Regions from separate parts of the Providencia manganoxydans genome, predicted to be linked through region 2. Evidence: predicted binding sites of a transcription regulator. Region 2 holds the regulator's gene; each other region holds the start of a gene.
What was found. Region 2 encodes PurR, which represses purine synthesis genes. Its sites were predicted from a motif close to CANGCAAACGTTTGCNTG; they were not measured.
Positions count from the first base shown of each region.

Region 1: purT (formate-dependent phosphoribosylglycinamide formyltransferase) is a predicted target of PurR. The motif match lies at 6,675-6,692, and genes of this name have one in related genera.
Region 3: JI723_RS03010 (NCS2 family permease) is a predicted target of PurR. The motif match lies at 6,384-6,401, and genes of this name have one in related genera.

Region 1 is NZ_CP067099.1:1,198,609-1,209,553, reverse strand. It holds gene yjiA (GTPase) at 1-101, opposite strand, end outside; gene JI723_RS05295 (YbdD/YjiX family protein) at 123-326, opposite strand; gene JI723_RS05290 (carbon starvation CstA family protein) at 404-2,554, opposite strand; gene JI723_RS05285 (WG repeat-containing protein) at 2,907-3,398, opposite strand; gene JI723_RS05280 (GMC family oxidoreductase) at 3,714-5,321, shown strand; gene purT (formate-dependent phosphoribosylglycinamide formyltransferase) at 5,438-6,616, opposite strand; gene rarD (EamA family transporter RarD) at 6,725-7,651, opposite strand; gene JI723_RS05265 (aminoimidazole riboside kinase) at 7,870-8,814, opposite strand; gene JI723_RS05260 (glycoside hydrolase family 32 protein) at 9,022-10,476, shown strand; gene JI723_RS05255 (LacI family DNA-binding transcriptional regulator) at 10,513-10,945, opposite strand, start outside.
Region 2 is NZ_CP067099.1:2,592,772-2,603,716, forward strand. It holds gene anmK (anhydro-N-acetylmuramic acid kinase) at 1-730, opposite strand, end outside; gene JI723_RS11625 (outer membrane lipoprotein) at 1,310-1,777, shown strand; gene slyA (transcriptional regulator SlyA) at 2,427-2,861, opposite strand; gene JI723_RS11635 (DUF1289 domain-containing protein) at 3,537-3,776, opposite strand; gene gloA (lactoylglutathione lyase) at 4,049-4,456, shown strand; gene rnt (ribonuclease T) at 4,663-5,304, shown strand; gene JI723_RS11650 (Grx4 family monothiol glutaredoxin) at 5,396-5,743, opposite strand; gene sodB (superoxide dismutase [Fe]) at 6,227-6,805, shown strand; gene cydH (cytochrome bd-I oxidase subunit CydH) at 6,879-6,962, opposite strand; gene purR (HTH-type transcriptional repressor PurR) at 7,233-8,258, shown strand; gene punR (DNA-binding transcriptional activator PunR) at 8,262-9,167, opposite strand; gene punC (purine nucleoside transporter PunC) at 9,290-10,513, shown strand.
Region 3 is NZ_CP067099.1:691,570-702,514, reverse strand. It holds gene metE (5-methyltetrahydropteroyltriglutamate--homocysteine S-methyltransferase) at 1-782, opposite strand, end outside; gene metR (HTH-type transcriptional regulator MetR) at 891-1,847, shown strand; gene JI723_RS03020 (carboxylate/amino acid/amine transporter) at 1,747-2,631, opposite strand; gene JI723_RS03015 (Na+/H+ antiporter) at 2,877-4,526, opposite strand; gene JI723_RS03010 (NCS2 family permease) at 4,925-6,277, opposite strand; gene JI723_RS03005 (ArnT family glycosyltransferase) at 7,186-8,856, shown strand; gene JI723_RS03000 (MFS transporter) at 8,898-10,088, opposite strand; gene JI723_RS02995 (sulfite exporter TauE/SafE family protein) at 10,218-10,945, opposite strand, start outside.

The DNA.
Region 1 (10,945 bases), 1.4 Mb from region 2:
GCGATTTTATGGCCGTGATCCGCCTGCAAGATATGACGCAATAAAGTGGTTTTCCCCGCACCGAGAAATCCCGTTAAGATCGTTACTGAGATCGGTTTCATATCGTCCTCTTACATTATTTGTTAACAACAGCGAAATCCGCCTTTACCACTTCCACCATAACGCGCATCTTGGCGCTCACGAAAAAATTCTTTATACGTCATCACAGGTTTATCTGGATGGTTATCTTTCATATGTTGTACATAGGTATCATAGTCTGGGATCCCGACCAACATACGAGCCGCTTGCCCAAGGTATTTACCTGTCTTGCCTAAATTTCCAAACATCATATCACTCCAAGACAAATGCCCTGCATCGCGTTGATAGCAATGCAGGGCACCCTATTATCAATATCGACTAAAGATTAATGTGACGATGTTTTCACACCCTCTTTAGGAACTGGTACATACGGTGTTTCTGCATCAGTACGATTCGGGTTTTTATATGCCTTCATTGCCGTTCTAATACCATAGAAAATAATACCGTAGACAACAACTAAGAACAGAATACTCAGACCCGCATTAGTATAGTTATTGATAATTATGTGATTCATGTCTGTGATTTGTTGTGCTGTTAGATCAGCACCACCTGCTGCGATTTTCTCTTTGTAAGATTTTGCCAGATATAGGAAACCTTCAAGTTGAGGGTTATCACTGAACAATTTCAGACCTAATGCCCAAGTGGTACAAATCAATAACCAAACCGCTGGCAACACAGTCACATAAATATACTTACTGCGCTTCATTTTAATTAACACCACGGTACTCAGAACCAATGCAACAGCCGCTAACATTTGGTTTGAAATACCAAATAAAGGCCACAGGCTCTTCACACCACCAAGTGGGTCAACAACGCCTTGATATAACAGATAACCCCACAAGCCTACACAGCCTGCTGTACCTATGATACCCGCCAATAATGAATCTGTTTTTTTCAGAACTGGCACAAAGTTACCTAACAAGTCTTGTAACATAAAGCGGCCTGAGCGCGTTCCCGCATCCAAGGCAGTTAAGATAAATAATGCTTCAAAGAGGATACCAAAGTGATACCAGAAGCCCATATTTGCCGCAGGTATAATTTCATGGAAAACATAAGCGATACCTACAGCTAGAGTTGGAGCACCACCCGCACGGTTAAGAACAGAAGGTTCCCCAATATCTTTTGCCGTTTGCATAATTTGCTCAGGGGAAATCACAAAGCCCCACGAGCTGACTGTTGCAGCGGCATGGACAGAAACATCTTTCAGTTGTGCCAAGATTGCTGCGCCATCAGGGCCACCCAACTCATGCAGATTTGGCATAGTAATGCCCAAAGCAGCAGGAGGAGTATTCATCGCAAAATAGAGACCCGGCTCAATAATTGAGGCTGCAACTAATGCCATGATCGCAACAAATGATTCCATTAACATCGCGCCATAACCGATATAACGCGCATCTTTTTCATTAGCTAGTAATTTAGGTGTCGTTCCCGATGCAATCAAAGCATGGAATCCAGATACCGCACCACAAGCGATAGTAATAAATAAGAATGGGAACAAGGTACCTTTCCAAACTGGGCCTGTACCATCAACAAACTGAGTTACCGCAGGCATTTTCAGCTCTGGGTTTAAGATGACAATACCTACAGCCAATCCAACAATCACCCCAATTTTCAGGAACGTTGCCAGATAGTCACGAGGTGCCAAAATCAACCAAACAGGTAATAACGCAGAAATAAAGGCATAACCCACTAAAACATAAGTGATGGTAGTATCTTTGAAGGTTAGCGCTGGTCCCCAGTATGGGTCATGAGCAATCACACCACCGAACCAGATAGATAAAATCAGTAGCACAATACCAATAACTGAAACTTCACCGACTCGCCCCGGCCGTAGATAGCGCATGTATATCCCCATAAATAGCGCAATTGGCACAGTAGAACACACGGTAAACACGCCCCATGGACTTTCTGCCAATGCTTTTACTACGATAAGTGCCAGCACGGCTAATATGATGATCATAATGAGGAAACAGCCAAAAAGGGCAATAGTTCCGGGGATCGGCCCTAGCTCTTCCTTAACAATTTCACCTAATGATGCACCGTTACGGCGTGAAGAGATAAACAACACCATAAAGTCTTGCACTGCACCTGCCAGCACCACACCGGCTAATAGCCATAACGTACCCGGTAAGTAGCCGACTTGAGCCGCCAAAACGGGGCCCACAAGTGGTCCCGCACCAGCGATAGCCGCAAAATGGTGACCGAATAGAACGTTTTTATTTGTTGGTACATAGTTTAAGCCATCATTATTAATCACCGCAGGTGTTGCGCGTGTTTCATCAAGCTTCATCACTTTTTTAGCGATGTACAAACTATAATAACGATAAGCAATAAGATAGACCGCCACAGATGCAACAACAATCCATAGCGCACTAATATGTTCCCCACGTCTAAGTGCAACCACACCTAGACAAACCGCACCAATGATACCCAGTATCATCCACGGAATGTGCTTTAAAATACCATTTTTGTTCATAGAACACCCTTCTGAGGTAAAACGAACTTTCTTATGTTTTAGATTAAATAACAAATTGATTTTATTAGTTATTTAATGCTAAGCGAGTCTCTTTCTCATCACAGAACGACTATTTAATATTTGAGCTCTGCCATGGTGTCTATGTTACGAAATATCCATTTGTGAATGTCTAAAGAGAGGGCGAGCGGTTACATATGAAATTAAGCGGTCAGTTTTTCACTGTGAATGGTTTTATCAGAGGAAGAAGAACAGGAGAAGTGTGATTAACTTAACAATAATCATGCATTATCAATAAGTTAATCATATTAAATAAAATGATAATAATAAGGTTAATTGTTAATTAAATTAAATATTATGGTTTCTCACTCGATGTTATTACATGACCATGAGTATCGATCAATACCCAGTCACCACCAACCCACCAGCTATGCTCTCCATCTGTTTCAAGCTGACACCCCGTACCAACATTGGCTTTACCATTTTCAAATGGATAAGCACAATCATATTTAGCTTCGATAACAATATTTCCTGTTTTCTCATCAGCAAAACCGATTTTATTACCCTGGCGAATGCGATAAACCCCATCTTTAGCTTCATCAGGCCAGTTATCAAAGTAATAAGGCTGATAGACTTTGTTTCCTTGCTTATCAATAACAAATAGCCCCTGATGAGGAATATTTTTTAAACAATACTGATAGTATGAGTCTGGTTCGAAACAACTGAGCTGTTGTTCGGGAGCATCCAAAAGTTGAACATATTGTTCATGTAATGAATTCGCTAACAGCATAGAGGGCATCACAGATACCAGTAGAAATAGACGTTGAGTGACCGTATTAAACATCATGCTTTAACACCTATATTGATTTTTCAGTATGTAAGCAATATAGCGGATTTCTTAGCAAAAAAACTCGGAAAAAAATGAAAAAACAAATTATAAAATAAACAGTTATTCACTTATTAATAACCAATAAGAAAAAAACACCCTCAAATAAACCAAAATGAAAACAACACAGTATATAGCTCAACAAACATATACCTGACTAAATCATTTTGAACTCACTCACATAATCATCACATTATTCATACATTAATAAAACAAAACGTTATTGTTAATAACATGAAAAATAATTGTTGAATTAATGATTTTGCTGGGGGAAAAATGCGTATGGAAAACTATGACTATATTATTGTTGGAGCAGGATCCGCAGGTTGTGTGATCGCCGCAAGGCTGATCAAAGAAACACAATCACGAGTCCTACTCCTTGAAGCTGGTGGTAGTGATAATCATTTATATATCAAGATGCCAGCAGGTGTTGCAAAAATTATTGCACAAAAAAGTTGGCCTTATGAAACGGAACCAGAGCCACATGCCAACAACCGAAAAATGCAAATAGCTCAAGGTAAAGTACTCGGGGGCAGTAGCTCTGTTAACGGTATGATTTATATTCGAGGCCAACAACAAGATTACGATAATTGGGCGCAAGTCTATGGTTGTGATGGTTGGGGCTATCAAGATGTTTTGCCGTGGTTTAAAAAAGCAGAGAAAAATGAAAGCCTTTCCAATGAATACCATGGCACAGATGGCATACTACCTGTCAGTGAAAACCGTTATCGCCATCCACTGTCAATGGCTTTCATACGTGCGGCCCAAGAGCAGGGATTACCTTATGTTAATGATTTAAACGGCGAAAGCCAGCAAGGTGTCGGCTTTTATCAAACCACAACACAGAATGGCGAAAGGGCCAGCACATCCAAAACCTATCTAAAAAGTGTTGCACAAAGTGATAAGCTAACATTAAAACTAAACAAGCAAGTTAATCGTATCATCATTAAAGATGGCATTGCTGTCGGTGTTGCTTATCAAGGCAACAATGGCCACGAAATAGAAGCTTTCGCAAACCAAGAAGTCATTATTTGTGCTGGAGCGATGGGTTCAGCAAAACTACTCATGTTGTCGGGTATTGGCCCTAAACAACATTTATCGTCATTAGATATCGAGACGATTGCCGATCTCCCTGTTGGCAAAAACTTTCATGACCACCTTCATATGTCAATTAACGTGACAACTAAAGAACCAATTAGCCTATTTGGAGCCGACCAAGGGGTAAATGCACTAAAGCATGGTTTTCAGTGGTTAGCTTTTCGCAGTGGGCTACTCGCTTCAAACGTACTTGAAGGCGCAGCATTCATTGATAGTTGTGGTCAAGGACGACCAGATGTACAGATCCACTTTTTACCGATATTAGACAGTTGGGACGATGTTCCCGGAGAACCGCTTCCAGCAGCACACGGCTACACGTTAAAAGTTGGCTACTTACAACCCAAATCTCGCGGTGAATTACTACTGCGCAGTAAAGATCCACAAGCCTCCCTAAAAATTCACGCCAACTACTTAGCAAGACAAGAAGATCTAGAAGGTTGTAAACGTGCAGTGAAATTTGGCTTACAAGTCCTTGACTCTGAAGCACTGCAAGCCGTCAGCCAACAGTTGCTTATGCCACCAGCAGAAGTTCGCCATGATGAGGCGGCATTGGAAGAGTTTGTACGTAATTTCTGTAAAACCGTTTACCATCCCGTGGGCAGTTGTCGAATGGGGCAAGATACAGAGACATCCGTCACTGATTTACGCTTACGTGTTCATGGAATTGATAAATTACGGGTTATCGATTGCTCAGTTATGCCTGAAATCCCAAGCGGTAATACCAATGCGCCAACGATTATGATTGCAGAACGCGGAGCTGCAATGATTATAGAGGATAATCATTGATCCTAATAATAGCCCGACTGAACTAAGCGGGCTATTTTTAGCAAAATCGTCATTAATGATTTGTTGCTCTAGTCTACCAATTCATTATTAGCTACATAAATTTTTAAATATCTGTATTAGCCCTTAACCTTAACAGTTGCAGCCGCTTTTTTTGCCATAGTTAACGCATCATCAATCGACTCGCCAATTGCTAGGGCTACGCCTAAACGACGTGTTCCTGCTATTTCAGGTTTACCAAACAAACGTAATTGAACATCGGAACCCAACGCTTCAGCAATATCATCAAAAACGACATTTTTACTGTGTAATTCAGGCAAAATAACGGCCGATGCACTTGATCCATATTGACGAATACAGCCGATAGGAAAACCTAGGAATGCACGTACATGCAAGGCAAATTCAGATAAATTTTGTGAGATTAATGTCACCATTCCAGTGTCATGAGGGCGAGGGGAAACTTCATTAAAAATGACATCATCACCACATACAAACAGCTCAACGCCAAATAAGCCATGACCGCCTAATGCGGTAACAATTTTAGCGGCGGCATCTTGTGCATTTTTTAAGGCCGTTTCACTCATCTGTTGGGGCTGCCATGATTCACGATAATCGCCTTTTTCTTGCCGATGACCGACTGGTGCGCAAAAGTGAATGCCATCTACTGCACTGATGGTTAACAGAGTGATTTCAAAATCAAAATGCACCATTTTCTCTACAATGACACGGCCTTGGCCCGTGCGCCCACCCTCTTGAGAATAATGCCAAGCAGCTCCAAGTTCAGCTTCATGACGAATAACACTCTGCCCTTTACCTGACGAACTCATAACGGGTTTAACAATACATGGGAACCCAATTTCATGAGCCGCTGCGATAAAATCCGTTTGAGTTTCAACAAACCGATACTCTGAAGTTGGCAATTTTAACTCTTCCGCTGCAAGCCTACGAATGCCTTCACGATTCATGGTTAAATAAACCGCGTTTGCAGAAGGGACCACTTTTTGACCTAGCTGCTCTAACTCCACTAATGTTTTGGTCGCAATAGCTTCAATTTCAGGCACAATAAAATCAGGCTTTTCTTTATCGACCAGTTGGCGGAGCGCATTACCATCTAACATATTAATCGTATAGCTACGGTGTGCTACATGCATCGCAGGCGCATTGTCATAACGATCAACGGCAATGACTTCAATCCCTAAACGCTGGCACTCGATCGCCACTTCTTTTCCTAGCTCCCCTGAGCCAAGTAACATAACTTTTGTTGCTGAAGGGCAAAGCGCTGTACCTAATTGATTCATGTTAGATAACCTTGTATGTAAAAACGCCAATTTAACAAACCGATTCATATAAAGTATATACGCAAACGATTGCCTAAACCACTACAGATCGACAACATTCATTATTTATTATAATTGAGGCGTTTTATCACGCCCTGTCACATAGGCAACGCGCTTATGATACTGCGTATAACGTTTATGCAGTAAAGCAATCACACAGCATAATAACCCTAGCCAAATCAATGAGAAGCTAACACCTTTAATCCAATCAAATAATTCATTGAATAAAAATACAGCTAATAAAAATTGAATAGTTGGCTCGATATATTGTGCCAAACCGATGACAGTCAATGTAGTACGTTTGATTGCTGCCGTAAAAAACAGCAATGGAATAATGGTCACAGGCGCGGCTAACATATAGAGCATTTTAATAGACCAATCACCTGCAAAGACTGCACTCAAGTCATTCGCAGATAACCACCCAATAATCACAAAAGCAATTGGTAATAACCAAACCGCTTCAACAAACAAAGAAGTGATCACATCAAAACGGATAAATTTACGGATCAGGCCATAAACCGCAAATGCACTTCCCATAATCAAAGCAAGCACAGGCAGCTCACCATATTGCCAAATTTGAAAGCTTACTCCTGAAAAAATTAGTAATACCGCCATTTTTTCGGCCACGACCAATCTTTCATGCAAAAACACCACACCTAATAAAATCGAAAATAACGGATTGATAAAATAGCCAAGGCTAGCAGCTAAAACCTGACCATGGGTTAATGCGTAGGTAAAGGCTCCCCATGAAATCGCCATGATTGACGAACTAAACAAACACAGAATAATTGAGCGCTTATCAGCCCAAACCTGCTTCCATAGTGTTTTATTTTTAATAATAAAGCGGATTAACAACAAAAAAGGGACCGACCAAATCACCCGCTGAGCCAGCAACTCTAAAGGCTCAGCGCCCGGTAACAAGCGATAAAAAAGTGGTGTGATCCCCCAAAGAATATAAGAAAAGATAGCCAATGCTATCCCTGATCTGAGTAACATATATAATCCAGAGCTTATTCATCAATATTAGGCGCTTGTTATACTTCAAGTTGCAGCACTTTGACTAAAGTCTGAGTGACTAGGTATATTCACGACTCTCCACATACTTATGTATGACAACTAACCACACAGACACTTATCATCTAGCTGCACCTCGAATTATTTAGAATATATATGATACTCCTTTATTTATCTAAATGAATGATTGTTATCAAATTTTAAAGTTCACGAATATGTAATGGTGGTTGCTGACGAATAAACTCCGCTAACTCATCTTGAGAAGGGGCTGCACTGATCGCCCCCTTACGAGTGGTTGCTAATGCACCACAGGCTGCGGCTTGTGTGATGATTGTTAAAAAATACTCATCACTGTCATTAACGCCAAATTGAGATATCGCCGCGAGTAAACCTGCCATAAATGCGTCTCCAGCACCTGTCGTATCAATACTTTCAACGCGATACGCACTGATCGCAATCTGCCGCTTAGGTGTTAAAACGACACAACCTTTTGCCCCCTGAGTAATAATTTTTAAGCTTGCGGGATAACCCGTTAACTTTTCAAGCGCCATATCAAAAGAGACTTCTTCAGTTAACCATAACAGCTCTTCTTCCGACAATTTTAAGATATCCGCCTGATGAGCAAACCGTTCAACGGTAGTTTGCATTTCAATAGGATCAGCCCACATTTGTGGCCGGATATTGACATCAAAGCTCAATAGTCCCTCTGACTGTTTCATCTTATCCATAGCTTCGAGCAATGAACCTCGACAAACTGGATGAACCAGTGCTAGTGAACAAAAATGTAAGATACCTTTGTCAAAAATAGGTAAATTTTTATTACTGAGAAACTGGTCTGCGGAAGGTGAAACTAAAAAAGAGAATTCACGCTCACCATTTTCCTGTAAGGAGACCAGTACCGTGCTAGTACGATGTAATTCATCAAACTCCATTGATGAGGTATCAACGCCCAAATCAAATAAGGTTTTTTGCATAAAATGACCAAATGCATCTTCCCCTACTCGACCAATAAAACCACTAGATTGCCCTAATTTAGCGATCCCAGCCGCGACATTTACTGGAGCCCCCCCCGCACAGGCCTCATATTGCATATTCTGTAAAGGGATCAAATCAACAACCGCATCACCTAAAGACCAAACTTTCATGATTTCTCCTTTCTAAGATCTAACTTAGCGATCATTTACGATAATTATCACTAGAAATACAAACTTGTTAACGTTAACATCAATAACTAGCAGTATAAATAAAAAGCAATATCAACGCACGTGTTATATCCCCCCTTCGTTATATTTAGGGATATACAAAGAAGTGAGCTTTGCCAAAAATTGATTTTGAAAATAAAAGGAATATTGATGAAACAGCGTATTGAACAAGCAACGATAGCACTTGAAACTGCTCGATTATCCCTTGATAAGCAGTTTTATCCTGAATATCACCTTGCGACCTACGCAGGTTGGCTAAATGATCCAAATGGACTTATTTATCATAATGGTCTGTATCATGCATTCTATCAACATCACCCCTACAGTGCAGACTGGGGACCAATGCACTGGGGACATGCTACGAGCAAAGACATGGTTCATTGGCAACACCAACCAATAGCACTCGCACCGGGTGAGCAGTACGATCGCGATGGGTGCTTTTCAGGATCTGCCGTCAGCCATGATGGAAAGTTGTATTTATTTTATACAGGACACATTTGGCTATCAGACGTCGGTGATGATAGCCAAATTTATCAGGCACAGTGCTTAGCAGTTAGCGATGATGGCATCCATTTTGAAAAAAAAGGTGTCGTGCTCCCCTCACCTGAAGGCTATATGCATTTTCGTGACCCAAAGGTATGGTATCAAGATTCGCGTTGGTGGATGGTTGTTGGAGCAAGAGATAGTTCTGACCTAGGGCAGGTCCTACTTTTTCATAGTTATGATCTATTTAATTGGTCTGAAGATTACCAAATACTTGCCAAAACAGACGATAAAAATGTCTATATGTGGGAATGTCCCGATTTTTTCCCACTTGGAGAGCAATTTGTCACACTATTTTCCCCACAAGGGAAAAAACCACAAAACCATCAATATCGCAATCGTTTCCAAAATGGTTATCTGGTTGGTAACTGGTCACCTAACCAATGTTACGAAGTGACAAATCAATTTAGTGAAATCGACTATGGACATGATTTTTATGCGCCACAAACTTTTTTATCTAAAGATGGACGACGTATTGCCATTGCATGGATGGATATGTGGGAAAGCCATATGCCATCAAAACCTCATGGTTGGTCCGGTTGTTTGACTCTTCCGAGAGAACTCACATTAAGCGATCAAGGCAAAGTCTACGTTAATCCAATTAAAGAACTCGCCACTCTTCGCCAATCGGCCATAGAGATTGAACCTTGTATATTTGAAAAAAACACCCAAATTATGCTACTTGAAGATGCGACAGCTTGTGAAGTTGAGTTAATTTGGGATTTAGAAAATAGCCCCGCGGAGAAATTTGGGTTTTGGGTTGGTAATGGTGCTCAATTTTTTATTGATGGCCAATCACAGCAACTTGTTTTAGCTCGCCACTACCCTGAGCATACAATCAGTGATTATCGCAGTGCGGCTTTACCGCAAACTCGCCAGCTAAAAATCCATGCATTCATTGACAAATCAAGTCTTGAAGTATTTATCAATGAGGGGGAAATTTGTTTTACTAGCCGTATATATCCACAAAAAAACCAACGTGCTTTAACATTATTTGCGATTAACCAATCGGCAAAATTACTCAAAGCGACTTTATGGCGACTCAACAAAGCTGTTGAATAATATTTTTAAGGGGGACGTTTGCTAATAAGCGTTCCCTTAAATTGATGACCTTTCTAATAAATCACATGCAACATATTGAGTACCATTATTTTTCCGTTGCTCAATGATATGTAATGCAGCTTGTTCCCCTAATTGATAATGAGGTAACACAACCGTTGTTAGTGGTGGATAAAATAACTCACCAACGCCAATCATATTGTCATATCCCAATACTGCCACATCTTTTGGAATGTGGATCCCTTTGCCCAATAACACTTGATAAGCTAAAAAAGCAATACGGTCATTACCACACACCACAACATCAAAATCAGGTTGGCCATTTTTACAATGATTATTAATCAATCCAACCACATCGAGATAATGCTCATCGCCCATCGCTAAATGATACTGTTGTAATACCTCAGTGGCGAACCCAGCATCACACCAAGCTGACTCAACTGCTTTTCTACGTATATTTCCGGCTAACGTT
Region 2 (10,945 bases):
GCCCCGTACTTTTAGGTGCAGAACGCCTAAAATAAGGGTCACGTAACATATTTTTGAGCAATGCCTGATTAACCACACCAGAACTGGCCCAATGACCATTTTCATCATACGGTAGTTGTTTATGCCGCCATATCCAAGTATCCATCAACATGTTTCCTGGGCCGGTGTCATAACCTTTAACATAAGCTCCAGGGAAGAGTGCTGTAATATTGGATATGCCACCAATATTGAGTATGACTCGTTTTTCAGTTGGATGTCCTAATACAGCTAAATGAAATGCAGGTACCAACGGAGCACCTTGTCCACCATACGCCATATCTCGCCGCCTAAAATCGCCAACAGTGGTGATACCTGTTAATGCCGCTACCCGATTATTATCGCCAAGTTGCATGGTAAAAGGTGCTTCTCCGTCGGGTTCATGCCAAACCGTTTGTCCGTGACAGCCAATTGCAATGATATCTTTTGCTGCAACCCCTGTTTCTTTTAATAACTGTTCCACAGCCTGAGCATAGAGAGAGCCAAGTTCACGGTCTATTTTACCAACTTCAGACAGCGTTGTTTCTTGGCCTTGGCAAATATTAAGCACTCTTTTTTTTAGTTCCACAGGAAAGCCAATGCTTACGCTTGCTTGTTCAGCAACAAATTTATCACTAATCGCTGCCAGAACGACATCAACCCCATCTAAACTGGTTCCAGACATAATCCCTATATAACGGCCGGACTTTATCATCATCACTGTTCCTTTAGGTTTCACATACTCTATTGGTTGCTTAACTACATACCATTTTCATTCAGCGCTAAACGATTCTTAGACTTCAAAAGATTGTGCTTTGGCTGATACTTTTGTCAACCGAACATTAAAATTTCTCGTGCTGGCTCGCAGAAAAAAATCTTTAAGCAAAATAAGAAAGCCTAAAGTACAAAATACAGACAATACAATTTACTTTTACGCACTAATACCCATCTCGTTAATTATAATTTATAGTATAATTATCAGACCAAGGTATTTCTCGATGAGATAGTGAAGAAACATCGGTATTAAGAGAATACTTTTTGTGCGATGAACATCGAATGATGATTATATCGTGAATTTATTTAAGAGAAGTATTTAACAAAGTGTGCCTTACATTAGGAAATATTTCCTACTTTGAGATATTTTACCTAGTGTTTATGCCCCGTTTAAATCAGAATCAGTAGCCTGATAACCGTTTAAAACTTGGCATAACTTAAAGACATACCTAATATGGTAGTTAAAAGCGCTATTCATGCTACGTTATTGCCACAGACAGCCAGTCTCATAGGAGTAATTATGCTTAAGAAAGTTTTCGTTGGTGTTGTTGCAGTCGTTGTGTTATCTGGCTGTGTCAATACTAGTACACTTTCTGGTGATACTATTTCAGCCAAAGATGCAAAACAAGTACAAACCGTCACTTACGGAACAATACTCAATGCTCGCCCTGTTACTATCCAAGCCGGTGAAGACGAAAACGTCATCGGTGCAATTGGCGGTGCAGTTTTAGGTGGCTTATTAGGTAATACTGTAGGTGGTGGTACTGGTAAAACACTTGCAACAGCAGCGGGAGCAATTGCTGGTGGTTTAGCAGGCCAGCAAGCACAAGGTGCTCTGAATAAAAGCCAAGGTGTACAGTTAGAAATCCGCCTTGATAGCGGCAAGAATATTGTCGTGGTTCAGAAACAAGACCCTAGCGCTTTCCGTACTGGACAACGTGTTATGATTGCTAATAGTGGTGGTACTGTTACTGTTTCGCCTCGCTAATATTAGTATTAGAATATGTTCACCGGGTACTCTCGGTGAACATACATGTTTAGTTTGGGTTATGTGAAGCTCTTTTTTAAATACTGCTATACTCGTCCTATTTCAGATTGCAGCGTTGTGGACGCGATTCACTCGTGCCAGTCACATAGTTTATATGTTCCTCACCGTTCGTTTACTTATCCCCCTTCTGCTCCTCAATTTATTTCGAGTATATATATCAAACCATCGCTTTGTTGACTCATTCGCTCACATTATTCATATATCTATATGATCATTGTGTTAGGCTCAATCAGTCTCCTAGCCAATAGTGATATAATTAGAATATAGAGCTTCATATACAATTGTTAATTGAATTTTAGTTATTCATACTTATTCATACTTGCTGTGTTTACTTATCCCTCAAAAAACGGTTAATCTGAAATATCGTATTTTCATTAAATTTCATGATGTTTTGGCTTTAATAGCCATTTATATTCAATAAAACAGTTAAACCATTAACGATTTATCATTAAATAATAAACCATATTAATAATTAATTATAAAATCAATTTACTTTATAAACATCAAAAAATAGATATCATCAGAAAAAGTAAATAATCTTTCAAAATAATTTAAATTTGAATAATATATAGGTCATAATATTTCTAGATTATAGATCTCCTTGTAAGCGAGAAATGTTTTTCTCTAACTTTAAAAGTAGTAATGATAACTGCCCTAGCTCATCAGCAGTGATATTACCTAAGATTTCTTTACGCGTATTGTCAATAACTTCATCAACCGTTTTAATAAATGGCTCAGATTCATCAGTGAGCTTTATTCTCTTAGCACGTCGATCATTAACACAAGTATGACGAGAAATTAATTTCTTTTCCTCTAACTGATCAAGCGTTCGTACTAGTGAGGGCTGTTCAATGCCAATCGCTTTTGCCAGTTGGATCTGCGACTGTTCTGGCGGTAATTGACTAATATTATGTAAAGTAATCCAATGTGTTTGTGTTAATTTAAGCGGTTTTAAGCGATGATCAATCAATGATCTCCACATGCGAACAACACGCGATAAATCAGTTCCTATTTGTGACTCCAATGTTCCCTCCTTATACAATACTATTTGGTTTAACAAATATACAAGTTATAAATTATATTTTAAATTATATATTAACTCCTTCTTGCCATGACAACCAATTATTATGAAAAACCATGATAAATACCTATTTATAGTCAATGTCAATCATTTGATTCGTGATATCAATCAACTAGCAGAATTCACTCGTTTTATATATTAAAATCCATTTTATTTACTCACATAAACTATCAATTATCTTGTTAATAAGAATAGCCTTACTCCTGTTTCAAATCTATCTATTTTAACCCTTATAGTAATTACAATTAACAATAAAAATAACAATTCTCAATTAACCCTTTAAAAACAATAAAATATAGTTAATCTTAAAATCATGTTATTTGGGGTTATATTACTTCTATTTAATCATTATTTTGAATAAATAAAAATTAATTGAAGAGTGTAAATGCAAATTAATAACAATGAATTAATTAACAATTAAATCATACTAAAAAAATACTAAACATTGCTGAATGATAAGAGAGCAGCATGCTAAGTTCATTAAAAAACAATATAATGAGTAGCCGATAAATATAATCATCATATTTCAACGTAAAATACTTCAACTTGAAGTATTTTGAATATAAAAATTATACTTGATAGATATTCAATCAATGGAAGGCTAGGTAGGCGAACCGGTCAAAACAGCTCTTGTTGTGCTGTAGGTGGATCCTCTTGTGTTTTTTTTATCGCAAGCGAACGCATATAACGCTGGCGACATAAACGTAAAATATTACGCTTCTGGGGATCTGTAAATTTTAACCAACCAAAACGCTCTTCACGAGAGCGATAGCAACCTCGACAATAGCCTTGTTCGTTAGTTTGACAAATTCCGCGACAAGGGCTCTGGATTTCAAAAAACTCAAGTTGCTCCGCCATGTAAATACCACCTAACGATAAACATTAAATAATGATATACTCCATAAATACGATTATATCTATCATTTACTAATAAAAATTAAATAATTCGAAGTACAGTTAGATGACACCAATGTGTACAAGTGACGCAATATGAGCTTGTTCGACAATAATACTGCAACTTGAATTACCTCAAGTATAAACCCATTTCGTTGTGCTCAAGAGCACAGATACGTTATATTAATCGTTAAAACGATTCAGTTTCACTCAGTTACTTTTTAGGGAGTCTTAATATGCGCTTATTACATACCATGTTACGTGTGACAGACATGCAGCGTTCGATTGATTTTTATACCAAAGTATTAGGTATGCGATTACTGCGTACGAGCGAGAATCCTGAATATAAATATTCATTAGCATTCGTTGGTTACAGTGATGAAAGTGAAGGTGCTGTCATTGAGCTCACCTATAATTGGGGAGTTGATAGCTACGAATTAGGTACGGCTTATGGCCACATTGCCCTTGGCGTCGATAATGTCGCTCAAACCTGTGAAGATATCCGTCATGCAGGAGGTAATGTCACACGTGAAGCAGGCCCGGTAAAAGGTGGTAATACCATTATTGCTTTTGTTGAAGATCCTGATGGCTATAAAATTGAATTAATTGAAAATAAAAGTGCTAGCAAAGGTCTTGGCAACTAATTAATTCGAGTTATTTAAGTTAAGCAGTAAATATTACTGCTTAGCTTAATACTATTAATAATTCGAGGTGCAGCAAGACAGCCAGTAACAGTAGTCACTGAACCTTAATGAAAAAGTGCTTCAATTTGAACTATGACGGGTATATGCAAAATTTTACTGGGTTTGGCATAATAACCAACAACTAGAAACTCTAATATGAATGTCTAATGTCTGATAAAAATAATCCAAATGCACTGGTGAGTCGCTTCAGGGGCTATTATCCTGTTGTTATTGATGTTGAAACTGGTGGATTTAACGCTAAAACAGATGGCCTACTCGAGATAGCCGCCATCACCTTAAAAATGGATAAAGAGGGTTGGCTATCACCCGATGAAACACTCCATTTTCATGTCGAACCATTTGAAGGGGCAAACTTAGAGCCAACAGCCTTAGCATTTACAGGAATTGATCCCACAAATCCCCTACGTGGCGCTGTCAGTGAATATGATGCGCTCCATGCTATTTTTAAAATGGTACGAAAAGGTATGAAAGCCACTGATTGTAACCGTGCCATAATCGTCGCGCATAATGCAACGTTCGATCATAGTTTTGTCATGAATGCAGCTGAACGTGCGGGCCTAAAACGCAATCCTTTTCATCCATTTGCAACTTTTGATACAGCTGCACTAAGCGGTCTAGTCTTTGGTCAGACTATCTTAGCAAAAGCGTGTGTTACCGCAGGGATCCCCTTTGATGGTAAGCAAGCACATGGTGCGCTCTATGATACTAACCGTACAGCCCTACTTTTCTGTGAATTAGTCAATAAATGGAAAAAGTTAGGTGGGTGGCCATTAGCCGAACAAGACTAGTTGATTCAACGTCTCATAGCAAAAAACCGTATTAGCCAATCAGGGACTAATACGGTTTCTTAGAATTATTTAGACTATCTCTACAGGGAAATTACTCTGCACTTGCCTCATCAGCTGAGCGATACTTATCAGCTGTTTCTTTAATCAGTGCTTGTAATTCACCACGCTGATACATTTCCATGATAATGTCACAACCCCCTACTAACTCACCATCAACCCACAATTGTGGGAACGTTGGCCAATTAGCATATTTTGGTAGTTCTGCACGGATATCAGGATTTTGCAGAATATCGACATAAGCGAAACGTTCACCACAAGCAGATAGAGCTTGAACTGCCTGAGCAGAAAAACCACAGCTAGGAAGCTTAGGAGAGCCTTTCATGTACAGCAGAATTGGATTTTCTTTGATTTGGCGTTCGATTCTTTCAATTGTCGTCATTTTTTTACTTCCTTAAAGCTTGGGTGCTGGTTTTGCAGTCAGTAAACAATCGCAAATGCAGATGATGCAACTGTTACTAAGCGAGAATATTTGACCGAAAATATTACTACACATTGTTTCATACAATATGCCAGTTTTACAGGGGCATTACTATAACACCCTCAAATAGAAAAAGGGATTTTTTCTCTATCAGTCTTTTAAAGATAGTTAAATCAAATTAGCTTTATTCTAGCAAACGCATTTTGTGATTTTAGGCTTTATTATCTATATGATTTTACGATGTATTTATATGCTGAATTTGTTAATATAGTACAATGATGCACATGACCATATTTTTATTGTGGTATAATGCGCTAATGACGATAAAATGATACATACAGTGCGCTATATTTTAGTATGTACATGATTAAAAAGACAATTACTCGCTCAACTTTGAGCATCACACCCATACGTGTTGTTTAAAACGCAAACAAGGAGTACGCAATGTCATTTGAACTACCCGCTCTACCTTATGCAAAAAATGCACTAGAACCTTATATCTCTGAAGAGACGTTAGAGTACCACTATGGCAAACATCACAATACTTATGTTGTTAACCTCAACAACTTAGTAAAAGGTACCGCTTTCGAAGGTAAATCCCTAGAAGAAATCATTAAAACTTCTGATGCTGGCATTTTTAACAATGCTGCACAAGTGTGGAACCACACTTTCTATTGGCACTGTTTAGCACCAAATGCAGGCGGCGAACCTACAGGTAAAGTTGCTGATGCAATAAATAAAGCATTTGGTTCATTCGCTGACTTCAAACAACAATTTACCGATGCAGCAATCAAAAACTTTGGTGCCGGTTGGACTTGGTTAGTGAAAAAAGCAGATGGTAGCTTAGCAATTGTTAATACATCTAATGCTGCAACACCAATCTCTGGTGATGATAAGCCTATCCTGACAGTCGATATTTGGGAGCACGCTTACTATATTGACTACCGTAATGCACGTCCAAAATATTTAGAAAACTTCTGGTCACTCGTAAACTGGAAATTTGTTGAAGAAAATCTTGCTTAACTGATTTTTGGCAACATTTAGGGCGAGCAGTGCTCGCCCTTTGTGATCTTACCTTTGCTATTTAAAGGCAAAATTAAAAAATATGTATTGCAAATGTGATGATCACTGCCAAAGAACCAATTGCTGCTAATAATCCGAATTTAAAATCTGTATCCATGAGTTCCTCTCATTATCAAGAACAGTTAACCAGCCATTTGACCCTATACTGTATAAGGTTAAATAAGTATGACATGACGATTTATAAAAACCAGTGTCTATATCACAGGTTATAACATCAATTATTTCTTTTGTTTTTGCGCTAGATCAGACAAAATCCATAACAAATCGCTAAATTATTGCCAGTTAAGTAACTATGCCTCAATATGCTGGTAATTTTTAATAAGTATTCATAACAAGACCGATTATTGGTCAGGAGTTTTTTTTTCCCATGGCAACGATTAAAGATGTGGCGAAGCGTGCTAATGTCTCCACCACAACTGTATCCCATGTAATTAATAAAACGCGCTTCGTAGCCGATGATACTAAGGCTGCTGTTTGGGCTGCGATAAAAGAACTCAACTATTCGCCAAGTGCTGTTGCTCGTAGTTTAAAAGTTAACCATACTAAGTCGATTGGCTTACTTGCCACATCGAGCGAAGCCCCTTATTTCGCAGAAGTTATTGAATCTGTCGAAAACAGTTGTTATGAAAAAGGTTACACACTCATTCTTTGTAACTCACATAATAACTTAGGTAAACAGCAAGCTTACTTACAAATGCTTGCTCAAAAACGTGTTGATGGCCTTCTGGTGATGTGCTCTGAGTACCCAGAAAAGCTCATTAGCATGTTAGAAGATTACCGTAATATCCCTATGGTCGTTATGGATTGGGGGACGTCGCGAGGTGATTTTACTGATAGCATTATTGATAATTCATTTCATGGTGGTTACTTGGCGGGTCGTTACTTAATTGATCGTGGGCATCGTGATATTGGGGTGATCCCAGGCTCACTTGAGCGGAACACGGGGATTGGTCGCCTCACCGGCTTCCGAAAAGCAATGGAAGAAGCCAAAGTCACTTTACGTGATGAGTGGATTGTACAGGGAGACTTTGAACCTGAGTCCGGCTATAAAGCAATGATGCAAATCTTAAGTAACAAACAAAAACCAACAGCGGTCTTTTGTGGTGGTGATATTATGGCTATGGGAGCCATTTGCGCTGCCGATGAGATGGGGCTGCGTGTTCCACAAGATATTTCTATCATTGGCTATGATAATGTGCGTAATGCACGCTATTTTACCCCTGCACTCACCACTATCCACCAGCCCAAAGAACGTCTAGGCCAAATGGCCTTTACTATGCTACTCGACCGTATCGTGAATAAGCGTGAAGACGCACAAACCATTGAAGTGCACCCACGTTTAGTCGAGCGCCGTTCTGTTGCTGATGGACCATTTATTGATTATCGCCGTTAACCGTTAAGGTGCTAACCACTCAGCGTTGAGAGTTTGACTGTCTCCAAGATATTCAAGTAACCAACTCAACGCTGGTGATGTATTTTTTTCAACCCAAGTTAAGCAGCAAGGGCTTGGTGGAAAAGGCTGTGATAACTCTAATGGGACTAACTTACCCTGCGTACAATACGGCGCTGCGCGATGTTCCGGAACCATGCCGACACACAGCTCATTAACTAAACACACCATACCATCTTCCCAATAAGGTACCACAAGGCGCCGTTGGTTATCTAATGCCCATGTATCTCTTTTAGGAAGATTTCTTGAAGTATCTTCAAGGCATAAACTCGGGTAATCACGCATTTGATCATCTGTTAGTTTCCCTTCAATTTTTGCCAATGGGTGATTTGGCGCTGCAACACACCACCATGACATAAAGCCCATATCACGAAAACTGTAACGTTCTCCGATGGGTGAAGCTCTGGTTGCCCCAATTGCTACATCCACTCGACCATCAGCCAATGCATCCCATACACCATTAAAAACTTCAGGGTGAATATATAATTCGATATCCGGAAAATGACGATAGAAATCTAATATCAGTTGCTGTGTCCGTTGAGGTTTCACAATACAATCAACAGCAATACTAAACTGCCCTCTCCAACCATTAGCTGCCTGTTGGCATTGATGACGCGTTTGTGTCATTTTTTTGATGACTGAGCGCCCTTGCTTGATAAATATCTCCCCAGCTTCCGTCAAGACGACATCGCGATGACGGCGTTCAAATATTGGTACAGCAAGCCATTCCTCCACTTGCTTAACGGTATAGCTAATTGCGGAAGGGACACGATGTAATTCCTCTGCTGCGCCACTAAAACTCCCGGTTCTTGCAACCGCATCAATCACTTCTAACGCATGCGCTGACCACATAACGATACCTTTCAAAAATTTTGATAGCAGGATCCAAATATTACCGTTTCACAATGTAAAAATATAGCCTATACAATAGCGTACATATTAACAATTTTGTAAACTCTAGAAAGTAAATCGCTATGACAAATACTGTGACGAAAAACTCCCCAGGTTTTATGCTCTACCTTGCTGGACTGAGCATGTTAGGGTTTCTAGCCATCGATATGTACCTCCCTGCATTTGGCTCTATGCAAACGGCATTAAATACCACTGAAGGGGCAATTAGCGCCTCCTTAAGTATCTTTCTTGCTGGTTTTGCCTTCGCACAACTGCTATGGGGACCTTTGTCAGACAAACTTGGACGCAAGCCTATTTTAATTGCTGGCTTATTACTGTTTATTCTCAGCTGCTTAGGTATTCTTTGGGTAACCGATGCGACACAGTTACTGATCCTACGTTTCTTGCAAGCTGTTGGCGTTTGTAGTGCCGCTGTTCTTTGGCAAGCATTGGTTATTGACCGTTATGATGCGGCGAGTACCCAAAAGGTATTTGCATCTATTATGCCGCTCGTTGCATTATCACCGGCATTGGCGCCATTATTAGGTGCATGGGTATTGGAACATTATGACTGGGAAATTATTTTTATCGTTTTAATGGCTGTGGGTATTTTATTATTACTTCCAACACTGTTATTAAAAAACGTCACCCCCAAAGCGATGACTACTGACGCGACAGAAAGTAAATCTATTTCCTTTTTCACTTTACTGAGCTCACGTATTTTTAGTGGGAACGTTTTAATTTATGCATCTTGTAGTGCAGGATTTTTTGCTTGGCTAACAGGATCACCGTTTATTTTACGTAATATGGGCTTCAACCCAGCAGATATTGGATTAAGCTATATTCCACAAACATTAGCGTTTATTGTCGGTGGGTATGGTTGTCGTTTTATTTTAATCAAACTACGAGCTGAAGTATTATTTCCATTACTATTAGTAGGTTATGCAGTCAGTATGATTATCTTATTTTTAATATCTATGTATGCTGAACCAACACTGACCATGATACTAATACCATTCTGCTTTATGGCAACCATGAACGGAGCCTCTTACCCAATAGCGGTATCCAAAGCATTGAATGCCTATCCACAAGCTAGCGGTAAAGCTGCTGCTTTGCAAAATTCTTTACAACTTGGGTTATGTTTTTTAGCCAGCCTCTTGGTTTCAGCGTTACCTTTCGACCCACTCTTAGCCACCACAGGGGTGATGGCGGTGACAATAATTCCGATGGTTATCGGTTATTTTCTACAACATACAAAAGATCACTCTAAATCATCACAAAAAAGCTCTGAATATCAGCCGCAATAACTACTTTTCTGATCAGCCACTGTATTTTAGTGGCTGATTTTGATAAAAAATCAAAAATTGACACTCTTTATTTGACCTTCCAGACATTATTAGAAACTCTAATTGCGCGTATTTACTCTAAATTTTACTTTTCTATCAAAAGTGACATTTTTCGCCATTGTTAAATAAAATTATCACTTCTATACTCGGAGAGTACTTAGTCCGAAGTGATTTTTGAGTTAATACTGTACTCTAAATAATTCTAGTCACAGCGAGGCGATTAATGAATCAGCTGTTAGGTGCGTACTAAAGTATGTAACCGACGCCTATGAACGTAGTCACCGTACCTAATAAAAGGTCCTGCGACTTGAAGTATGACGAGTATACTCAGGGTCAATAATATTTATTACCAAACCCTGTCTTTGCGAAGCTATTTCTTCGCAGCCCTACACT
Region 3 (10,945 bases), 1.9 Mb from region 2:
CCCTGTACTGGCAATTGCTTGATCACGTCTAAATGGTGGCTGATACCATCAAAATAGGTGGTTAAGAGTAGCTTAGTTTTTCCTGTAAGGGCTTGATAAGCCGTTTTGTACGCCTGTTGCCATTCGGTAGGCAAATCTAGAACTAGTGCAGGTTCATCGATTTGCACCCATTCAACGCCTTTTTGCGCTAAACGTGAAAGAATTTCTTGATATACAGGTAATAACTCATTCAGCAAAGATAAACGATCGAATGATTCACCTTTAACTTTACCTAGCCACAGATAAGTAATTGGGCCAATTACGACAGGTTTGATGTTATGACCCAAAGCAAGCGCTTCATCGACCTCATCAAATAACTGTGTCCATGACAAACTGAATTTTTGCCCTTTTTGAAATTCAGGCACGATGTAGTGATAATTAGTATTAAACCACTTGGTCATTTCCCCCGCTGCCGCTGGCTTACCGGTTGGTGCACGACCGCGAGCCACACGAAACAGTGTATCTAAATCAATTGAGCCATCTTCATTTTGATGACGTGGAGGTACGTTCCCCAGCAGCAAGCTTGTGGTGAGTACTTGGTCATACCAAGCAAAATCGCCAACAGGTAACAGGTCTACGCCCTGCTCTTTTTGTTGCTGCCAATGGCGAGCACGTAATTCACGCCCAGTCTCTAGAAGTGCGGCTTGGTCAATCTTGCCTGCCCAATAATCTTCTTGTGCGCGTTTTAGTTCTCTTTTCAGACCGACACGAGGAAAACCAAGTGTATGATTTATAACAGACATATTGACCCCTTAAAATATTTAGCCGTCTAGATGTTTACACATCTATAATCAACAGGTACTGTATAAAGCACAAGCGCAAATTATTCATTGTCATCTTGAAGGTTTCTCATGATCGAATTAAAACATTTAAAAACGCTGCAAGCGCTCAACCAACACGGCTCATTAGCCGCCGCTGCAACGTACTTACATCAGACTCAGTCTGCTTTGTCACATCAATTTAGTGACTTAGAACACCGCCTTGGCTTTAAGTTATTTGTTCGTAAAAGCCAACCGCTGCGTTTTACGCCACAAGGGGAAGTATTATTACAACTCGCACAGCAAGTGCTACCGCTGGTGAAAGATGCGATCCGTATTTGTAATGAACCCGGAGTTTCAACGTTGCGTATTGCAATTGAATGCCATAGTTGTATTCAGTGGCTGACACCTGCATTGCAGCAATTTAGGCAAACTTGGCCACAAGTTTCTGTTGATTTTAAATCGGGGGTAACCTTCGACCCACAGCCTGAGTTACTGTCAAGAGAGCTGGATATTGTGCTGACATCCGATATTTTGGCTGACAAAGAAATTCACTACACACCGCTATTTGATTATGAAGTGAAGCTGATTGTGGCGAATGATCATCCATTAGCAAGAAAGCCAATTATTGAGCCGCACGATCTCGCTGATGACACTTTGCTAATTTACCCAGTACAGCGTAATCGTTTTGATGTATGGCGACATTTCCTCCAACCCGCTGGCGTTTCACCAAATATTAAAACCGTCGATAACACGCTGATCTTAATTCAAATGGTCGCGGCAAAAATGGGCATTGCTGCATTGCCTCATTGGGCGGTAGATTCATTCGAGAGGCAAGGCTTGATCACAACAAAAACGCTAGGAAGTGGTTTATGGAGCCGGTTATACGCTGCCTGCCGTGAAGGTGAGCAACGCCAACCAGCTATTGACGCTTTTACTAAAACAGCGGCTAGTCACGCTGTGGAGAACTTGTCTTATGTGAAGGCGGTAAAAGTATCCAACGCTTATGCACCCACAGAGAAGCAACAATTAGGCTCGCTCCAATGGTAAAACTCAGCCAATCTGGATGTTGTTGCCAAATAGCGAAATTTACCAGTAACCCTGCTGGAACCATCATGTTATTCATAATAGCAAGGGTTCCGGCATCCACTTTGGTTGCACCGTAATTCCACATAAAATAACCAATACCTGAGGCAACAACCCCCAGCCATAATAAAACCCACCATTGTGCATGAGTTGTGGGTATCATCGTTTTATTACCAAAGAGCAGCCACCCAGTGAGCGCCACTAGCGTTGCGCCAATATAAAACCATGAGAAAGCTTGATGCTGTGGGATCGGATGAACTTCCATCAAACGCTTATAACCTACCTGACCAACCGCAAAGAAAATATTTGCCAACTGCACAAACACAAGCCCTAGCCAGAAAGATTCGCTCAAGTGATCATAACGAATGATTGCTGCACCAATAACTGCCAACAAAGAACTAAACAAATAGCCCTTTCGTAGCCGTTGACGTTCCAATAAATCATAAATCAATGTTACATAAAGGGGGGTTAACACCGTAAATAAGAGGAATTCTGCAACACTAAGGTATTTATAAGCTTGGAAAACAAAGAAATACATAATACCTAGTTGGCATGCACCTACTAACATATACAGTGCTATGATTTTGGCACTAAAACCGCGCCAACGTAAAAATGGCAGAAAAACGAATGCGGCAAATGCAACCCGTATTAAAACAGATAACCAGCTGTCTACTCGCCCAGCAAGAAATTCCCCAATCAGACTAAAAGACGCTGCCCAAAGCAGCGTCGTAATTACCAATAACCACATGATGATATCGTTCTCAAATAGAGCTTGTTTATCTTTAAAGGTGAGTTTTTATTCAAATTAAAAACATTTTAAATAAGGCGAGAGGTTCGCCACCTAGTGACTAGAGAAGAGCCTCTCAACATCGTATCAAATAAGTAAAACGTTCTTTAATCGAACTCGTAGGGCAACACTCAAACCATAAAGAGTTAGCCAATTAATCAGTCTGTTTTTTAATCTCTTATATGATCAGTAAAGATAAACAGGCGCTAATGTTCCTTATCTATCAAAACCGCTTCTAATAAGTCGAGATCAACCAGTAACGATTGCAATGTTTCATTACTGATCTTGCGTGTTGCACGTAAATGATATAATTCACCGCGTTCAGCACGTAATGCCGTTAATCGAAAACGTCGTTCAAGATCTTCAATCAATAAGTTATGGTCGATTTCATCTTGCCCCGCCGTACGCCGACGTAAGTAACCCGTAACCCTAGAAGCCACCTCACTGATATCTTCAGGATCCAACTTTTCATCAACATCAGCAGATAAACGCTCTTCCATCTTATTTAAACTAACAATCGCAACTTCAGCCATTGCAGCTTTTGCCATACGAATTTCATTGATGTCAGCTTCTTTATCACCGACTTTAAAATTATGCAGTAGCAGCGGTAACGCTATCACACCAGCAAAGATTGAAAATAAGATCACCCCTGCGGCAATAAATACCAGTTGATAACGCGCAGGGAATGGTGAGCCGTCACTTAAAAACAACGGAACAGAGAGCACACCAGCTAAGGTGATCGCACCACGTACCCCGGCAAAGGAAGCTAGCCATAATTCACGCACAGTATAGTTGGCAAACTGTAATGGTTTTTTCTTTAAGAATAGGCGACTAAACCTTTTCATTAACCATAACCAGCAAAAACGTAAAATCAGTAAAGCAAAATAAATAACCGCAACCGCAGCAAATAGCATCCATGTTTCAACACTAGGATCCAGTTCTGCTTGGATCACTGAAGTCTGCCAAATTCCCGGCAGCTGCAAGCCTAGCATGATAAATACCAGACCATTAAATACGAACTCTAGCATTGACCAAACGCTGTCCGCACGTAACCGCATCGCCAGTGGCGCATTACGGATCACACCTGATTTGGTAATTGTCATCCCTGCTGCTACCGCAGCTAAAATGCCTGAAAAACCAATATGCTCTGCAATCATGTAGGATGCGAACGGTAGCAATAACATAAAGACGATCTGTGTTGCGGGATCATCACCGCTCCAGCGGCTCATTAGACGTAAAGACTTACTGTATACCCATGTCACCACGACACCCGCTAATAAGCCCCCCACAGCCACTTTGAAGAATTCGATAGTCACCCCTGAAACGGAGAACACCATGGTTCCCATCGCAATAGCGACCGCGAATTTTAAAGCCACAAGGCCGGAAGCATCGTTCATCAATGCTTCCCCTTCTAGCACACTCATCATGCGCTTAGGTATACGCCCCTTACCGACAATGGAAGAGAGTGCTACCGCATCGGTTGGTGAGAGTACCGCCGCAAGTGCAAAAGCAGCAATTAAAGGGATCCCCGGCATCAGCCAATATATTAGGTAACCGATCCCCACAACGGTGACCAATACCAGTACTAACACAAGGATGAATATCTCTCGACCATTCTGGAAAAATTCACGTGTTGGTGTTTTCCAACCATCAACAAATAGTAGAGGTGGGATCAGTAACACCATAAATAATTCAGGGTCAAATGTGACATGCAAGCCGAACTGAGGCCATGCAAGCAAGGCACCTATCGCGATTTGAATTAAGGGTAATGGAACACGAACTGGGAGGACTTTTGTCACTACACCAGAAACAGAAACTGCCAAGATCAAGATAAGAATAGTAAAGAAAATTTCCATGTTGCCCTTACTGATTAGCTAAACGAACCAAAACCCAAATATGGCCCATCGCAACAGAATATTTGGTAACTCGTTAGGCCATAAAATTTTTCAGTAGCCAGCAACTCGTGAAAACCCGCAGGTTTTACTTGATTCACCGCCTTATACCTACACTCGTGATACTTCAAGTTGCAGCGTTTTTCGTTAAGGCATCGTGACTGTATTCATTCGCGCCAGTTACATACTACTGTATGCTCCTCGCGACTCATTCATTAGTCGCCTAGCTGCACCTCGAATTATTTAGAGTATATTCTATCGTTAACTGATGCTTAGTCGGGAAAATTATTCAAACTTTAAGATTAATCGCGATAATACATTAGAGGGCGGTCATCATGACCGCCATAACAGATTAAACGGTGCTATATTGCCAGATCAGCAGCATAAAACGCCACCAAAAGCACTGCGATAACCACAGTTCCAATGTTTAGCTTACGCCATTCCCCTGCAAAAATACGCCCAATCACAAGTGCTGCAAAGCCCAACATAATACCTGTAACAATATTACAAGTAAGAACGATAAACACGGCACATAATAAACCAGACATTGAATCAACAAAGTCATCAAAATCTAACTTAGACACGTTACTTAGCATCAATAACCCCACATACATCAAAGCCGGTGCTGTTGCATATGCGGGAACCAAATACGATAGCGGAGATAAAAAGAGGATGAAAAGGAACAGAACGCCAACCACGACAGCAGTTAAACCTGTACGCCCCCCAGCGGCAGTACCTGCTGCTGATTCAATGTACACTGCGGCTGGAGATGCACCGATAGCCCCTGCGAAAATGCTACTGACGGAGTCGGCAGTTAAAGCCTTACCACCATCAATGATCTGACCGTCTTTATCTAGCAAATTGGCTTGACCAGCAACCGCACGAATGGTACCTGTCGCATCAAATACCGCAGTCATCACAAGTGCCAATAGACTTGGCAATACCACTGGTTGTAAAGCCCCCATGATATCCATATTAAAAATCAGCGATAAGCCATCTTCTCCCAGAGACGGTAGCTTAAAGAAGCCTTGGTATTTGACCGCAGGATCAAAAATCAAGCCAATGATTGAAATCGCAATAATGACTAACAACACACCACCCGGTACACGGCGTTTTTCTAAACCAAAAATCACAGCTAGACCAGCGAGAGCCATCAATACAGGGAAAGACGTAAAATCACCAAGTGCAACAGGTAAGCCTGCATTCGGGTTTTTAACCACTAAACCAACACCATTTGCTGCAATGAGTAGTAAAAACAAGCCAATACCAATACCTGTACCATGCGCAATTCCCATTGGCATATTACGTAGGATCCAACTACGGATCCCCGTGACAGAAATAATGGTAAATAAGCATCCCATTAAGAACACTGCGCCTAAAGCGACTGGAATACTAATTTGTTGTCCTAATACCAAGCTAAAAGCGGTAAATGCAGTCAATGAAATCGCACAGCCAATCGCCATAGGTAAATTAGCCCATAGCCCCATCAGCAGTGAGCCAAAACCAGCAACTAAACAAGTCGCAATAAACACGGCGGTAGGAGGAAAACCTGCTTGTCCTAACATTCCGGGAACAACAATGACGGAATAGACCATTGCCAAGAAGGTGGTTAAACCCGCAATGATTTCACGGCGAACGGAGGAGCCGCGCGCTGAAATTTTAAAATATTTATCCAATTTACAATTGGTTGAAGCCTGTTGGCCAGACATGGAGATACCCCTGCTAAACATGACTAAACGCGACCACACCCACTGACGAAAACGATTACCTTTTTAAAAAACAGAACGATCCATTAAGACATGACCTCAGTGAATGGTTCGTGACGCAATCGTTTGGCTTTATTGATACGGGATGGCGGATAATGAAGCGTGCAATTATCAATCGAAATAGGCGTGATGATCAAGTGTTTTCGAGTTAAGTCGAGTGATAGTCCAAATTACCTATAACTTAAGTTAAATTACCACTCTTGTTTCTAAAAATCCGCTTGGAATATCTCCATCTACTTAAAACTCCCCTAAGCACGGCTAATCGCCAAATGAATGGAACACGAGAAGAATACAGCAGTAGATGAGGAGTAACGAATGAATATAATCACGATGCCTTGACGAACGGTGCGATAACATGAAGCATAGCAGCATATGCCGAGTTGCAGCTAAGCGACAAGCGAAGATAGTCGGGGGAGCATAGATAATCGCGAGCGTCGCGTAGTCTCTTATGTCTTAACAAAAAGCCCTGCAACTTGCAGGATGACGAGTATATTCAAAAAAGTCATACATGACAGAGAATTAAGTGCTTAAATATAGCCATATTTAAGTTCTAAAATAGATTTCATACCCCATTTAAGTGTAGTTAATAAATATTTTGTTATAATTAAAGACGTTTTTCGTAAAGAATGATAAATATTCGATTTTAATTATTAAAAAATCAGTTTTATGAATGACATTTATTAGAAAGCATTTTTCTTTGTTAGCCTATACTCTAGCCATGATAAATTAAATTAAAATTAACTTTAAATTCATAATATTAAAATTTTCCATTGTTGAGCTTTAATTTAATTTCACTAAGATAGAATCCAATTTCAGCAAAAACTATCAATCGCGAATATATATTCACTGTAGAAATAATGCAAAAATTATCATTACCTAAGAACTTGTCATTCATTTTATTTGTTGGTTTTCTAATTATCTACCTTTTGCCTGGTATTTATGGGCATACCCCGTGGAAACAAGATGAAAACTACAGCTTTGGTATTATTCAAACCATGTTTGAAACCGGTAACTGGCTAGTCCCCACCAATGCGGGTGAACCCTTTATGGAGAAGCCTCCTCTTTATTACTGGGTTGCTACCATAACCTCTCATCTATTGTCTGGATTTATGCCACTTTATGATGCAGCGCGTAGTGCAAGTTTGCTGTTTATGGTCGTTAATTTTTCCTTCTTTATCTTACTTGCTCGTCGTGCCTTTAATACCAATGATTTCAATGACAAACGTATTTGGATTGCTTTTGCTTTGTATGTCTGCGCTCCCGGTATCTTACGGCACAGCCACGATATGTTCACCGATGTGGCGTTAATTACAGGAGCAACTATTGGTTTATATGGTATTCAAGGGCTGATACGCCAAGAAAAAATCATTATGTCTGCACTATGGCTAATGATTGGCACCGTAATCACAATGTTATCAAAAGGCTTGTTTGTACCTGGTGTGCTATGGCTCAGTCTACTACTTGCACCCATCTTCCTGCCTCAATGTCGTCAAAAAATGTTCTGGTTACCGGCAATTATTGCTGGGTTAGTTGCTCTTTTATTGATTTTGCCTTGGCCTATTTTATTATACCGCCAGCACCCCGACCTCTTTATCACATGGATTTGGGAAAACAATATTGGTCGCTTCTTAGGTTTTTCCGTTGAAAAACTAGGAGCTAAAGCAAATTTAACCCGTATCCCTTCCGCTGTTGCTTTTTTTGCTCTGCCATCAGGGATACTGGCCGTTCTTTACTTTTTTAGAAATCCATTAAAACGCTTACACAATCCCAATATTTACTTGGTCACCATGTTTCCTTTGTTAGGGATCTTACTTTTACAAATTTCTGCTAGTGGACGTGCACTTTACCTACTCCCTTTTATTGCATCGCTGGCGATACTGGGTACGCATACCCTGTTACGCCTACCTGAAAAAATCTTGCGCATCTTTTCCCATTTTTCAGCCATGTTATGGTCCCTATTGATTATCTTTTTGTGGGCCTGCTACTTCGTAGCTTTAGCAGATAAAGCATCAACATGGCTAGCCCCATTTGGCAGATGGCTCCCCATGAGCTACCAAATGTCATTTTCAATATGGGGATTTATCGGCGCACTTCTCTTAACTACCGTGTGGTTTTCAAGAAGTCTCTTTGTGAGCCCACAGATTGCATTACGCGCTATACAAAACTGGGCGCTCGGTATGTGTATTATGTGGGGAGTGATCTTAAGCTTATTTGTAGGCTGGATTGATTATAGTAAAGGTTTTGAAACTGTATTTGTTGACTTAAACCAGCAACTAAAAGGCAACTATAAAGCTGATGATTGCATGGCTTCCGATAACATTGGTGAATCAGAAGCGCCAATGCTGTATTACTACACAAAAATCTTACATCAACGACAAGATCGTTTCGAAAAGCCTGAACAATGCCGTTGGTTAATCGTCTTATCAAAACAGATTAACCCACCACCATCAGGTATGACGCTATTTTGGACCAATCATCGTCCTGATGAATTTACAGAGAATTTGGTCGTCTATAAGGCAATCGAATAAGTGGAGATTGGGTGTAATTATTGACACCCAATTAATGACGATTAAGCTTCTTGAGCGACCTGTGCACTATATTTACGGCGGGTAAACCATAAAAAAAGTGCGGCAATTACGATAAGTAATAAAGGTAAACCCGATGGGGAAATCGATGTCGCCACTCCTGCTAATAGTGGCCCCGATAAGTTACCAACACCCCATAACATGGCTGCTGCCGCATTAGCTATAATGAGGTCATTACCACTAAAGTATTGCCCTATTTGAACCAAAGCAATGGTATAAATTGCTCCTGCGGTTGCCCCTAATACAAACAGCAATACCCAAATTAAATAAGTATGGGTGATCAGCAGTGGTAGCATACAACTGGCAAATAATGTGGCGACGCCACAAATACGATACAGCTTTTCACGGTTCATATGATCAGCTAACCAGCCGAATGGCATTTGCATAATTGCATCACCCGCTAAAATAGCGCTGATCATCATTGCTGCGATAGCTTCCGTATGCCCCATTCCCATCCCATAAATCGGGAACATAGATAAAATCGTGCCATCAAAAAAAGCAAAAAATAAGATACCGGCGCATATACCTGGGGCAACTTTAACAAACTGAATAATTGAAAAATTCGATTCTCTAGCGGTTGCAGAAATACGATCGCCTATTTTTTGATCCATGATTAAAAACAGAGCAACAGAGATCACATGCAGCAAAGTGCAAATTAATAATGGAGACTTATCTTCAACACCATAATAAGCAATAAAAGAAGGGCCTAATAACTGACTAACCGTAAAAACGGTTGTATAGATAGCAAGAATGCGACCGCGCCGGTTTTCAGGGGATAGCTCATTTATCCATGTTTCACCTAAGCAAATTAATACTCCACTTGCTAACCCTGTGATCAAACGCAAAGGAAACAATAACCATAATGGCAATGAGCTCAACAAAGGTAACAGGCTAATTGCAGAAACTACGGTTGCAATCAGCATGGCTTGTCGTTTTCCACACCAATACACGATGCGTTGGACAACAGGTGCAATTAAAAACATCCCTAGTGCAGGGGCGGCAGAAATAATGCCAATATATAGCTCACTAATGCCATAATTATTTAAGCGTAAAGCCACCATTGGAATGCTTAATCCAATCACGATACCAATGACGGCAATACTGGTTGTAATGGTAAAAATAGCAAAAGAAGGGCTATAGCGAAAATGCGGTAAACACTGATTATCAGAGCTCATTGTGATGTCAATTGTTTTCTAGCGAAAACATCCATTTTTAGTCTATTTAATAGGTAAAAAACCTATGATTGTTTTTGATAACCATAGGTCATAGATATTGAAACGGTGATTATAGCATATTTTATATTTTTATAGGATAAAGAAATAGCGATATAACAAGGTAATCCCTGAAATTAAAATAATAATATTAATAATTTTTAAAAAAGCTTCTCGCGATATTTTTAGCGTTATATGCCGCCCTGCCCAAATACCAAGTAGCATTGCAGGAGAAAAAGCTAAGGCCATTAATAAAATATCAGTATTAACATACACTCCCATAACCAAAAATATAATGACTCGCGTTAAAGTACTAAAACCAATTAATGTCATTTGTGTAATGCGAAAGCGTTGCTTATCGGCAATACGACTGGATAGATACATGGCATAAATAAAGCCACCGCTACCAAATAATGCACTAAACACCCCACCCACTAAACTAAAAGGGATCACTAGCACTTTCGAAAAATGTGATTGACCTTTTTTTGAGAAAAATGAATGCAGTACATAAAAGATAACAAAAATACCTAACAGTAAAACCAAGATATCAGGACGTGTTTTTAGCAAGATAGCGGCGCCAATCAAGCTACCAACCACCATAAGTGGAATAATCCATTTTATTTCCTGATAATCTGCATTTTTACCATCTTTTATTAGATTAAGCAGCGCTGCTGTTAAATCGATCAGCGCCAATATCGGGACAATCATATTTAATGGCAAATACATTGCTAATACTGGTGTTGCAATCAATGCAGAACCAAAGCCAGCCATCCCAAAAACTAAATAAGCACATAATAACGTGATAAAACAAATCATCATTT